2 regions of the Streptomyces sp. NBC_01017 genome follow, and region 1 is predicted to be linked to the other one. Evidence: riboswitches for the same ligand, from Rfam matches in the RefSeq annotation. Region 1 holds a riboswitch; the other holds the start of a gene.
The links. A riboswitch is a leader RNA that binds a small molecule or an ion and turns the genes downstream of it on or off. The one in region 1 is predicted to bind cyclic di-AMP.
Positions count from the first base shown of each region.

Region 1 (5,904 bases):
CGTGGTACTGCCACCTCTCCAGCTACCGTGTCGCCTCCGGTACGACGGTGAAGGCCGGCGACCCCATCGCGTACTCCGGCAACTCCGGCAACTCAACCGGCCCGCACCTGCACTTCGAGGTGCGACCGGGCGGCGGCTCGGCGATAGACCCACTGTCCTGGCTGCGCAGCCACGGCCTGGACCCGTCGTAGGCAACCGGCCGACGTTCCCGGCAACCCGCCAACTGCCTTGTGCGCTCAGGCGCCCCCGCTCCTCAACAGCTCAGCGAGGGCGCACACCTGTAAGCGCTACAGTTTCTCCACCGGCGCATACCGCAGCAGCAGCCGCTTCGGCTTGGTGTCCCCGAAGTCGATCGTCGCCTCGGCGTTCCCGCCCGTGCCCTTGACCGCCGTCACGGTGCCGAGCCCGAACTGGTCGTGCGTGACCCGGTCCCCGACCGCCAGCTGGACGACCGGCTTCTCCGAGGTCCGCCGGGTGGCGAACCCGGACGCCCCCGACGCCGAGGAGCGCGAACGGGACGAGGACAGCGAGGCCGCCACGCCGGCCGCCGGACCGGAGGACACGGGCGAGGTCGCCCCCGTCCGCTTCCAGTCCACGTGCGCCGCCGGGATCTCCTCCAGGAAGCGGGACGGCGGGTTGTACGAGGGCTGCCCCCACGCACTCCGCATCGACGAGCGCGTCAGATACAGCCGCTCACGCGCGCGCGTGATGCCGACGTACGCGAGCCGCCGTTCCTCCTCCAGCTCCTTGGTCTGGCCGAGGGCGCGCATGTGCGGGAACACGCCGTCCTCCATGCCGGTGAGGAAGACGACCGGGAACTCCAGGCCCTTGGCGGTGTGCAGGGTCATCAGGGTGATGACGCCGGAGCCGTCCTCGTCCTCGTCCGGGATCTGGTCCGAGTCGGCGACGAGCGCGACCCGCTCCAGGAAGGCCGCGAGCCCACCGGAGGCCTCATCCTCAGCCGACTCCTGCTCGAACTCCAGGGCCACGGCCGCGAGTTCCTGAAGGTTCTCGATACGGGTCTCGTCCTGAGGGTCGGTGGAGGCCTGCAACTCGGCCAGGTACCCGGTCCGTTCGAGGATCGCCTCCAGGACCGTCGCCGGTCCCACACCGGACTCGACGATCGTACGGAGGTCCTCCATCAGCGTGTTGAACCGCCTGACGGCGTTGGTCGACCGCGCGGCCATGCCGTACGCCTCGTCGACCCGCCGCAGCGCCTGCGGGAAGCTGATCTTCTCCCGCTGTGCAAGCGCGTCGATCATCGCCTCGGCGCGATCGCCGATGCCCCGCTTGGGGACGTTCAGGATCCGCCGCAGCGGTACGGAGTCCTCGGGGTTGGCCAGCACGCGCAGGTAGGCCAGGACGTCCCGGACCTCCTTGCGCTCGTAGAACCGCACCCCGCCGACGACCTTGTAGGGCAGGCCGACGCGGATGAAGATCTCTTCGAAGACACGGGACTGGGCGTTCGTCCGGTAGAAGACGGCGACGTCACCGGCCTTCGCATCGCCCGCATCCGTCAGTCGGTCTATCTCCTCGGCGACGAATTGCGCCTCGTCGTGCTCGGTGTCCGCGACGTAGCCGGTGATGCGCGCACCGGCGCCCGCGTTGGTCCACAGGTTCTTGGGGCGCCGGGACTCGTTGCGCTCGATGACCGCGTTGGCGGCGGTCAGGATCGTCTGGCTGGAGCGGTAGTTCTGCTCCAGGAGGATCGTCGTCGCGTCCGGGTAGTCCTCCTCGAACTGGAGGATGTTGCGGATGGTGGCGCCCCGGAAGGCGTAGATCGACTGGTCGGCGTCACCCACCACGCACAGCTCGGCGGGCGGGATGTCGTTGTCGCTCGGCGGCACGTCGACGGGGTGCTCACTGGTACCGACGAGCTCGCGCACCAGCGCGTACTGCGCGTGGTTGGTGTCCTGGTACTCATCGACCAGCACATGCCGGAACCGCCGGCGGTAGTGCTCGGCGACGTCCGGGAAGGCGCGCAGCAGATTGACCGTCGTCATGATCAGGTCGTCGAAGTCGAGGGCGTTGGCCTCCCGCAACCGCGACTGGTACAGGGCATACGCCTGCGCGAGGGTCTTCTCGAAGCCGTCCGTCGCCTGGGCGGCGAAGTCCTCCTCGTCGATCAGCTCGTTCTTCAGATTGCTGATCTTGGCGCTGAAGGACTTGGGCGGAAACCGCTTGGGGTCGAGATCCAGATCACGACACACGAGCGCCATCAGCCGCTTGCTGTCGGCGGCGTCATAGATCGAGAACGACGAGGTGAACCCGAGCTTCTTGCTCTCTCTGCGCAGGATGCGCACGCACGCGCTGTGGAAGGTCATCACCCACATCGCGTTCGCGCGCGGGCCGACGAGCTGCTCGACGCGCTCCTTCATCTCACCCGCGGCCTTGTTGGTGAAGGTGATCGCGAGGATCTGCCCCGGATGCACATTCCGCTCGGCCAGCAGGTACGCGATGCGATGGGTGAGCACACGCGTCTTGCCGGACCCGGCGCCAGCCACGATGAGCAGCGGGCCGCCGGAGTGGACGACGGCCGCACGCTGGTTCTCGTTCAGCCCCGCCAGCAGCGCTGCCGCATCCAGGGCCGGGCGCGGGGCGCCGTCGCGGTAGTAGTCGTCCCGGTCCGGCGGCACGTCGAACTTCCCGCCGAACAGATCGTCCGGAACCGGCTCCGGAGCGTGATCGTCCTCGGGCGGCGGTGGTGGTTCGCCCGCATGGGCCCGCGGGGCCTGGAGGCCCGCCAGGAAGCTGTCGTCAAAGAGGCTGCTCATCGCTCTCCGAGTCTAGGGCGCCCCACTGACAGCCCGCCGCCGCCCTGAGAACATCACCTGTTTCAGCACTCACCGATCTTCAGAACCCACGCACCCCAAACACTCCCCTCACCCTCCAGAACCACCCCATTACGATCCGCAATCCCCCGAAACCAACCGACCCGAGTCGGCCGAAATACCCTCAAAACCCAAAACGCTCACAACTGACCACCAACCCCGCCACATCGACCACGATCCACGGCACACATCGCCAAGGTCACGAAAATGTATCGGGCATATCGAACATCAACCTTCACAGGGGCCACACGAGTTGGCTACCGTGCCGGACAGGCCGTACGACCCCCACCGGCGAACGTCGCCGGGCCGCACGGCCTCCGCCGAGTCCGGAGCGCCGCCGTGCACCCGGAGCCGGGGACCCACCGAACTTGGGGTGAATCGGCCCGACTCCCGCCCGGGGAGCGGCCGTAGGGCAACCCTTCCTAACCATCCGCCCGAACCCGACAGCTAACTCGGTAGGCGGAGCATGGAAGGAGTCGCCTCCCTTGGCGTCGCACCGCAAGTCGCGTCCCGCTGGTACGCGCGTAGCAGGCATACGGACCCCCGCCCTCGCCACGGCGGCCCTCACCTCCGTCGCCCTGCTGTCCCAGACGGCCAACGCGAGCCCCTCGACGGACGACAAACCGAGCCTCGAAGAGGTCGAGAAGAAGGTCGACGACCTCTACCGCCAGGCGGAGTCGGCGACCGAGAAGTACAACGCGGCCAAAGAGAAGACCGCAAAGCAGCGCAAGCGCGTCGACACCCTCCTCGACGACGTCGCCCAGCGCACCCAGAAGCTCAACGACGCGCGCGAGGAACTCGGCCGCAACGCAGCCGCCCAGTACCGCACGGGCACCTCGGCCCCCGACACGGCGACCTTCCTCCTGGCTGACAGCCCGCAGGACTACTTCGACCAGACCCAGCTGATGGACCGCATGACGGGCCGCCAGAAGGAATCGGTCGACGACTACTTCACCCAGCAGTCCGCGACGATGAAGAAGCGCAAGGAGGCCACCCAGAGCCTCGAAACGCTCACCGAGTCGCAGAACGACCTCCAGACGGCCAAGTCCACCGTCCAGAAGAAGCTCGCCGACGCACGCGAACTGCTGTCGAAGCTGACGGCGGAGGAGAAGGCCCGCCTCGCCGCGATCGAGAAGCGCAAGCAGGAGGAGGCCGCCCGCAAGGCGGCGGAACTGGCCCGGCAGCAAGAGGCGGCCGAGCGCCGGCGCCAGGAGGCGGCGCAGCAGCAGGAGAGCAACGACTCCTCGTCCGACTCGTCCTCCTCCGACTCGTCGGCGTCGGACTCCTCGTACGCCACCAAGGCCGAGAAGGCCCTGGCCTTCGCCCGCGCCCAGGTGGGCAAGCCGTACGTCTGGGGCGCCACCGGCCCCGACTCCTACGACTGCTCCGGCCTCACCCAGGGCGCCTGGAAGGCCGCAGGCGTGGACATCCCCCGTGTCACCTACGACCAGGTCAACGCCGGCACCGCGGTCCCCGTCTCCAGCGCCCAGCCCGGCGACCTGGTCTTCTTCTACGACGACATCACGCACGTAGGCCTCTACATCGGCAACGGCATGATGATCCACGCCCCGAAGCCCGGCGCGTACGTCCGCGAGGAATCGATCTACTACGACGGAGAGTCGTCGATCCACAGCGTGGTCCGCCCGGCCTGACGAACACACACGCGCGCGTGGCGCACTGCCTCCGCCACGCGCGCGTAGTGGTGCGGCAAACGCACCCGCACCCGCACCCGCGTACGGTGGCACGGCCCCGACCCACAACGAACAGTCAGGCGCTACGCGAACCCCCACTCACCCGAGCGGGCCGCCGCAGGCACCCGTCGCCCAACCGTCGCGCGGCAGACGTGCATTTCACCCCACACGCGCGCGTGCCCCCACCCACCCCACACCCCCCAATCCCTAGCATCGACCCCATGCCCGCCCCCACGACCACCCCCGCATCCCCCCTCCACACCTGGTGGTCGCAGAGTCCCCCCACCGCCGGCGCCGCCGTCATGGCAACCGGCATCCTGTCGGTCGCCCTCCACCAGGCCGGCTACGAAACCCTGTCCCGAATCGCCCTCGCCCTCGCCTGCGCAGCCTGGCTGGCCCTCGCGGGCGGCTTCACCGCGAGGCTCCTCCGGGACCGCGCCAGGTGGCTCAAAGAGGCAGCCACCCCCGCCGCCCTCACCGCCATCGCAGCGACGGCGGTTCTCGGCACCCGCTTCGCCACCCTCGGCTGGCAACCCCTCGCCAAGGCCCTACTGGCCCTGGCGGCTCTGCTCTGGCCGGGCCTCCTCATCGCCGTGGTACGCCGCTTGCACCCCCGCATGCCCGGCGCGGTCTTCCTCAGCTGCGTGGCCACCCAGGGCCTCGCCGTCCTGGCCGCAACCCTCGCCGCGACCGAGTCCACGGCATGGCTCGCCCACGCGGCCCTGGTCCTGTTCTGGCTCGGCCTGGTGCTCTACGTCATGGCCCTGACCCGCTTCGACCTGCGGCAGGTGACCAGGGGCGCCGGCGACCACTGGGTGGCAGGCGGCGCCCTCGCCATCTCCGCACTCGCCGGCTCGAAGCTCATGTCGGCCGACAGCGCCAGCCTGTACCTCTGGAACGAGGACGACACCGACGTCCTGCGCACGGTGACCGTCGCCCTACTCGTCCTGGACCTGGCCTGGTACGCCGTCCTGCTCCTCGCCGAGATCGGCCGGCCACGGCTGCGCTACGACGTACGCCGCTGGGCAACCGTGTTCCCCATGGGCATGACGGCCGCGGCGGTCCTCGCCGTCGCCACCGCAGTGGACGTCCCGTGGCTCAAGACCCCCGGCGAGGCACTGCTGTGGATCGCCGTCGCGGCATGGCTTGCGGTCGCGGCAGGCGCAGTACTGAGCTACACCGAGGTCACGTCCACAGAACGGCGATGAAGACGTTCACCATGGCCAGCAGCCCCACCAACCCGAAGAGCCGCTTGTCCACCGTCTCCTCGTCCCGCTTCACGTACACCAGCCCGAGGATCACGATCAGCAGCGCCAGCTTCACGCCGATCTTGATGTTGTTGACGGACTGATCGTCCGCCTGGTTGAGGCCGACGAGGATGA
Region 1 covers NZ_CP108683.1:4,570,413-4,576,316, forward strand. Annotated here, with positions in the region: gene OG331_RS20625 (M23 family metallopeptidase) at 1-191, shown strand, start outside; gene pcrA (DNA helicase PcrA) at 288-2,774, opposite strand; cyclic di-AMP (ydaO/yuaA leader) riboswitch at 3,140-3,308, shown strand; gene OG331_RS20635 (NlpC/P60 family protein) at 3,317-4,483, shown strand; gene OG331_RS20640 (tellurite resistance/C4-dicarboxylate transporter family protein) at 4,744-5,730, shown strand; gene OG331_RS20645 (hypothetical protein) at 5,708-5,904, opposite strand, start outside.

Region 2 (5,904 bases), 200 kb from region 1:
GCCATTACGCCATGGCGGTGCCGCCGACCGGCATGACCTGGGTGGGCCTCGGCCTGATCAGCGCCGGCACAGGGCTCCTCAAGCCCAACGTCGCCACCATGGTCGGCAAGCTCTACCGCACCGACGACGACCGCCGTGACGCCGGCTTCGCGCTCTACTACATGGCGATCAACATCGGCGCCTTCGCGGGCCCGCTCGTCACCGGCTGGCTCGGCGACCACAAGGGCTGGCACTGGGGCTTCTCGGCCGCAGCGATCGGCATGACGCTCGGTCTGGTCCAGTACGTCGCCGGCCGCCGTCACCTGGCCGGGCGGAAGCACTCCGCCGAATTCGCGCTGTCTCCGGAGGCGATGCGCCGGGCGATCCGCCTGATCGTCACGGGCCTCGCCGTCACCGCGGCGGTCGCCTTCCTGCTCGCCACCGCCGGCCGGCTCACCATGGACCGCTTCGTCGACCTGCTCACCCTCGTCTCCGTGATCGCCCCGGCCGTCTACTTCGCGGTGATGTTCTCCAGCGGGCGCGTGACCCCCGAGGAACGCGGTCGCCTTCGCCCGTACGTCGTCCTGTTCCTCGCCTCGACGGTCTTCAACTTCATCCTCTTCCAGGCCTACTCGACGATGATCCTGCTGGCTTCGACGAACGCCGGGACGACCGTCCTCGGCTTCGACTTCCCCGCCGGCTGGTACGCCTCCGCCCTCGGCGCCTTCGAGGTCGCCCTCGCCCCCGTCGTGGCCGCGCTGTGGGTCAGGATGGGGCGCCGCCAGCCGCACGCGTCCAACAAGATCGCGATCGGGGTCGTCCTCGGCGGCCTGTCCTTCCTGCTGATGGTGCTGCCGACCTCCGGGCGCTCCTCCGACGACTACCTCATGTCCGTCTGGTGGATCGTGGGTGCGTACCTGCTCCTCGGGCTCGGCGACGTCCTCCTGGAGACCTCCGGCATGTCGGCCACGACCAAGCTCGCCCCGGCCGCGTTCGCCGGCCAGACCATGTCCCTCTGGTTCCTGTCCCTCGCCCTGGCCAACGGCATCCAGGCCCAGACGGTGAAGCTCTACGACGACGTCTCCAAGCCCGCCTACTTCGGCGTCAACGGCGCGATCGCAGTGGCCGCGGGCCTGCTCGTGATGGCCGCGGCGCCCTGGCTGCGCCGCACGATGCACCCGGTCCACTGACACCGACCGAGCCACTGGGATCCCGCTCATGCACATCCGTACGTCCTTCCCCTACGAGACGACTCACGACGACCTCCGCATCCCGCTCCCGGACGGGACCCTGCTGTACGCGCGCGTGTGGCGCCCCCTGACGGACGAGCCCGTACCGGCGCTCCTCGAGTACCTGCCGTATCGACTGACCGACTGGACCGCGCCCCGAGACCACCAGCGCCACCCCTGGTACGCAGGCCACGGCTACGCCTCCGTGCGCGTCGACATCCGCGGTCACGGCAACAGCGAGGGCATGCCGACCGACGAGTACTCGGCGACGGAGCTCGCCGAGGGGGTCGAGGTGGTCAACTGGCTGGCGGCCCAGCCCTGGTGCAACGGCCGGGTCGGCATGTTCGGCATCTCCTGGGGCGGCTTCAACTCCCTCCAGATCGCGGCCCTCGCGCCCGAACCGCTCAAGGCGATCGTCACGGTCTGCTCAGCGGACGATCGCTATGACAACGACGTGCACTACATGGGAGGTTCCGTCCTCGCCGTCGACATGCACGCCTGGGCGTCGACGATGCTCGCCTTCGTCGCTCGCCCGCCGGACCCGCTGTATGTCGGGGACGCCTGGCGGGAGATGTGGCTCAAGCGGCTGGAGGCCGTCGAACCGTTCCTGCACACCTGGCTCGGCCACCAGACACGCGACGACTACTGGCGCCACGGCAGCGTCTGCGAGGACTACGGCGCGATCGACGCCGCCGTCCTGGCGGTGGGCGGCTGGCACGACCCGTACCGCGACACCGTCCTGCGCCTCGTCGAGCACCTGCCGGCGGACCGCGTGCGCGGCCTGATCGGCCCCTGGTCTCACCAGTACCCCGACCGCGGCCTGCCGCCGGGCCCGGCGATCGGCTTCCTCCAGGAGACGCTGCGCTGGTGGGACCACTGGCTGAAGGACGAGGACACGGGCGTCATGGCCGAGCCCGTGCTGCGCTCGTACGTCAGCGACTCGCACCGCCCGGCCACGGTGTACCCCACGCTGCCCGGCCGCTGGGTCGGCGAGCCTGCCTGGCCCTCTCCCCACGTGCGCGCGGTGACGTACGCCTTCCAGGGCGCCCCCGTCCTCGTCCGCTCCCCCATGCACACCGGCATCGACGCCGGCCGCTTCTTCCCCTTCGGCAACGACGCCGACCTGCCGCCGGACCAGCGGGAGGAGGACGCGCGGTCGGCGTGCTTCGAGTTCGAAGTGGGCGAGGAGACCTGGGTGTCGGGGCGGCCGAAGGTGCGGCTGCGGCTGACGTCGGAGGTGCCGCGCGGGCAGGTCGTCGCCCGGCTCTGCGACGTGGCACCGGACGGCTCCTCGACCCTGGTCACGCGGGGCGTGCTGAACCTGTCGGCGCGCCACGGCCGGGACCGCGCGGTGCCGTGGGAACCGGGCGCCACCGAGGACGTGACCGTCGAGCTGAACGGCATCGGCCATGCCTTCCCGCCCGGCCACCGCATCCGCCTCGCCGTGTCCTCCGCGTACTGGCCGTGGATCTGGCCCCAGCCGGACTCGGCGGCGGGCTTCGGCCTGGAACCGTCGGGAAGCTCGCTGGAACTTCCGGTACGCACGCGTGCGTTGGACGAGTCGGCAGACGACACAGCGATCACCTTCGAGGAACCGGAGCAGGCGGAACCGCTCGGCGTGAACTCCCCCATCACGCTGGACGAGCCGCGCCCCGAGCGCCTCGTCGTGCGGGACGTGGCCAAGGGCGAGTGGCGCCTGGAGGTCGACCCCCGGTACGGCGGCACGCGCGTGTACCCCGACGGTCTGGAGTTCGCCGAGGACGCGCTGGAGACGTACACGATCAACGAGTGGGACCCCCTGTCGGCCCGCACCCGCTCGGAGTGGTCGATCCGCCTGCACCGCCCGGAGCTGGGGTGGGACGCGACCGTGCGGACGCGCTCGGAGATCAGCTGCGACCGGCATGACTTCATCGCCTCCAACGAGGTGATCTGCATGGAGGGCGAAGAGGTACTTTTCCACCGGACATGGGAGAAACGGACTCCACGGACAGCCGGTTAAAGGCGAGTTGGATTCATTGCCCGATTTGCCGCTCTTGTGGACGTCAGTGAGTTGGGTCACTCGCACCCGGTCGCGCACCCGCCTCGGCGCACCCGCGTCTCCCCTTGCTTCAAAAGCAAGTTGAGGCTTGGCAACCGCAAAGGATCAAGCGCCCCATTCGCACCAGACCATGGTCAACCGGCATGACAGTGACCACGGCACTTGTTCCGGGCATGTGCTCTCGCATACGTTCCCGCTCAGTCGGGCGGACGCCTAATCCTGCCGCCGCCCGAGTCACCCACCCACGCAACTCACTCACGCACGGCAGGAGCGGGGGACCCAGGTAAGTCGCCGGACCGGACGCCTTGATGGCGCACCGAACCGGCTCGGGGTGAAGTCGCACCGCCACACGGCGGCGCGGCCGGGCATCTCCCGCCCGAACCCGACAGCTCACCTCGCAGGCGCCGGAGAGGAACAGCGCCATGCCCCGAGGCAAACACCGCCGCCCCCGCACCAACCCGCTCACCCGGCACGTCATCGCAGCCGGCACCGGTACCGCCGCCCTCGCCATCCCGCTCCTGAGCGCGACCACCGCGAGCGCCGCACAGCCGGCCCAGTCCCCCACCGTCGCGCAGGCCGCTCCCCAGGCCGCCGTGAAGGCCAAGACCGTCACGTACACCACGAAGAAGGGCGACACGCTCTACGGCGTCGCCGACCGGTACGACGTGCAGGGCGGCTGGAAGCAGCTCTACAAGGACAACCGCAAGGCGATCGGCGACGACCCCCGTCTGATCCACCCCGGCCTCGACCTGGAGGTCCGGGCGACGAAGAAGGCGAGCTCGCCGGACAAGTCGGCCGACAAGGCGTCCGCGCCCGCCAAGAAGTCCAACGTCGCCAAGGCCACCCAGTCCTCCGTGAAGACGTACCCGAACAACCTCGACGGCTGGATCCGCAACGCGCTGGACATCATGGCGCAAAACGGAATTCCGGGTTCGTACGAGGGCATTCAGCGCAACATCATGCGCGAGTCGTCCGGCAACCCCCAGGCCATCAACAACTGGGACTCCAACGCCGTCGCGGGCACCCCGTCCAAGGGCCTCCTCCAGGTCATCGACCCGACCTTCGCGTCGTACCACGTGCCGGGGACGGTGTACGACCCCTTCGACCCGGTCGCGAACATCACGGCCGCGTGCAACTACGCGGCCGCGCGTTACGGCTCGATCGACAACGTGAACGGCCCCTACTAGGCCCTGGCGCGGGGGCCTGGTCCGACGACGTGCCCTACTGGGCGAAGTCGGCCAGGCTCCCCGCGAACAGCCTCTCGAGGACCACGGCGATGCCGTCGTCCTCGTTCGAGAGGGTGATCTCGTCGGCGACCGCCTTGAGTTCGGGATGCGCGTTGGCCATCGCCACCCCGCGGGCGGCCCAGTCGAACATGGGGATGTCGTTGGGCATGTCCCCGAAGGCGATCGTCTCGTGCGCGCCCAGACCGAGATGCTCGGCGGCGAGCGCGAGACCGGTCGCCTTCGTGACGCCGCATGGCTGGAGTTCGACGGTCCCGGGCCCGGACATGGTGACCGTCGCGAGGGACCCGACCACCGACCGCGCCGTCGCCGCCAACTCGTCGTCCGACAGGGTGGGATGGCGCAGCAGCACCTTGCTGATCGGCTCGCACCACAGGTCGTCGCGGTGCCGGACGCGTACGGCGGGCAGGGTGGGGTGCGGCATCAGGTACCCGGGCTCGATGAGCGTGAGCCCGTCCACGCCGTCCTGGTCGACGGCCGCGTACACCTGCCCCACCTCGGCCTCGATCTTGCCGAGGGCGGTCTCCGCCAACTCCCGGTCCAGGGTGATGGACCACAGCAGACAGTCCGCTCCGGCGTCGTACACCTGCGCGCCCTGTCCGCACACCGCGAGCCCCCGGCTGCCCAGGACGTCGAGGAGCGGGCGCACTCTGGGCGCCGGCCGCCCCGTAACGACGAGGTGCTGCGCACCGGCCGCCGCCGCCTGCGCGAGCGCGTCGAGGGAACGGTCGGAGAGCGTGTCGTCGCCTCGGAGCAGCGTCCCGTCCAGGTCAGTGGCGATGAGTGAATATGCGATGGGTCGGGCCATGATCAGAGAATACGGACAGGAGGCCCCATCGACTCGACTCGAACCGGACGGCTGCTGTGTTCACATGTGTTGACACCTGTTCCGGTTCCAGTTCTGATTCCACGCGGGCAACTTCCTTTTGCTTGTGGCGATTTCACTCCCACGTGGTGCCGGCGAGCTCCTTGAGAGCACCGGCTCAGGTCTCGTCGACGTGACCGAGTGCGGCGACCTGCTGATTCGCCGACCTCGGCGACGCGAGTTCCGTACTGCCCAAGACCCTCGCCTCACCCGTAACGTGTGGCCCGACCACATGGCACGGAGCGTATGAGAGTGAGGCAGCACCCCATGCCCCCCTTCGATCTCCCCGAGGGCGACCCCTTCGGCACGCACAACCTTCCGTACGGCGTCTTCTCCCTTCCCGGCTCGGACTCCGCGCGACGGGTCGGCGTCCGGCTCGGCGACCACGTCCTCGACGCGGGCAGGGCGGCCTACGCGCTCGGCTCGCCGTACGCCCCGCTGCTCGCCCAGGACTCCCTGAACCCGCTGCTCGCCGCGGGCCACACCACGTGGTCGGACGTACGGCGCGCACTGACGGCCTGGGTGACGGTGCCGGCGCACCAGGAGGCC
Region 2 covers NZ_CP108683.1:4,765,509-4,771,412, forward strand. Annotated here, with positions in the region: gene OG331_RS21570 (peptide MFS transporter) at 1-1,169, shown strand, start outside; gene OG331_RS21575 (CocE/NonD family hydrolase) at 1,198-3,207, shown strand; cyclic di-AMP (ydaO/yuaA leader) riboswitch at 3,489-3,663, shown strand; gene OG331_RS21580 (transglycosylase SLT domain-containing protein) at 3,669-4,433, shown strand; gene OG331_RS21585 (HAD family hydrolase) at 4,468-5,298, opposite strand; gene fahA (fumarylacetoacetase) at 5,623-5,904, shown strand, end outside.
Region 2: it holds a riboswitch for cyclic di-AMP, as region 1 does, so the genes downstream of both, OG331_RS21580 (transglycosylase SLT domain-containing protein) here and OG331_RS20635 (NlpC/P60 family protein) in region 1, are expected to answer to the same signal.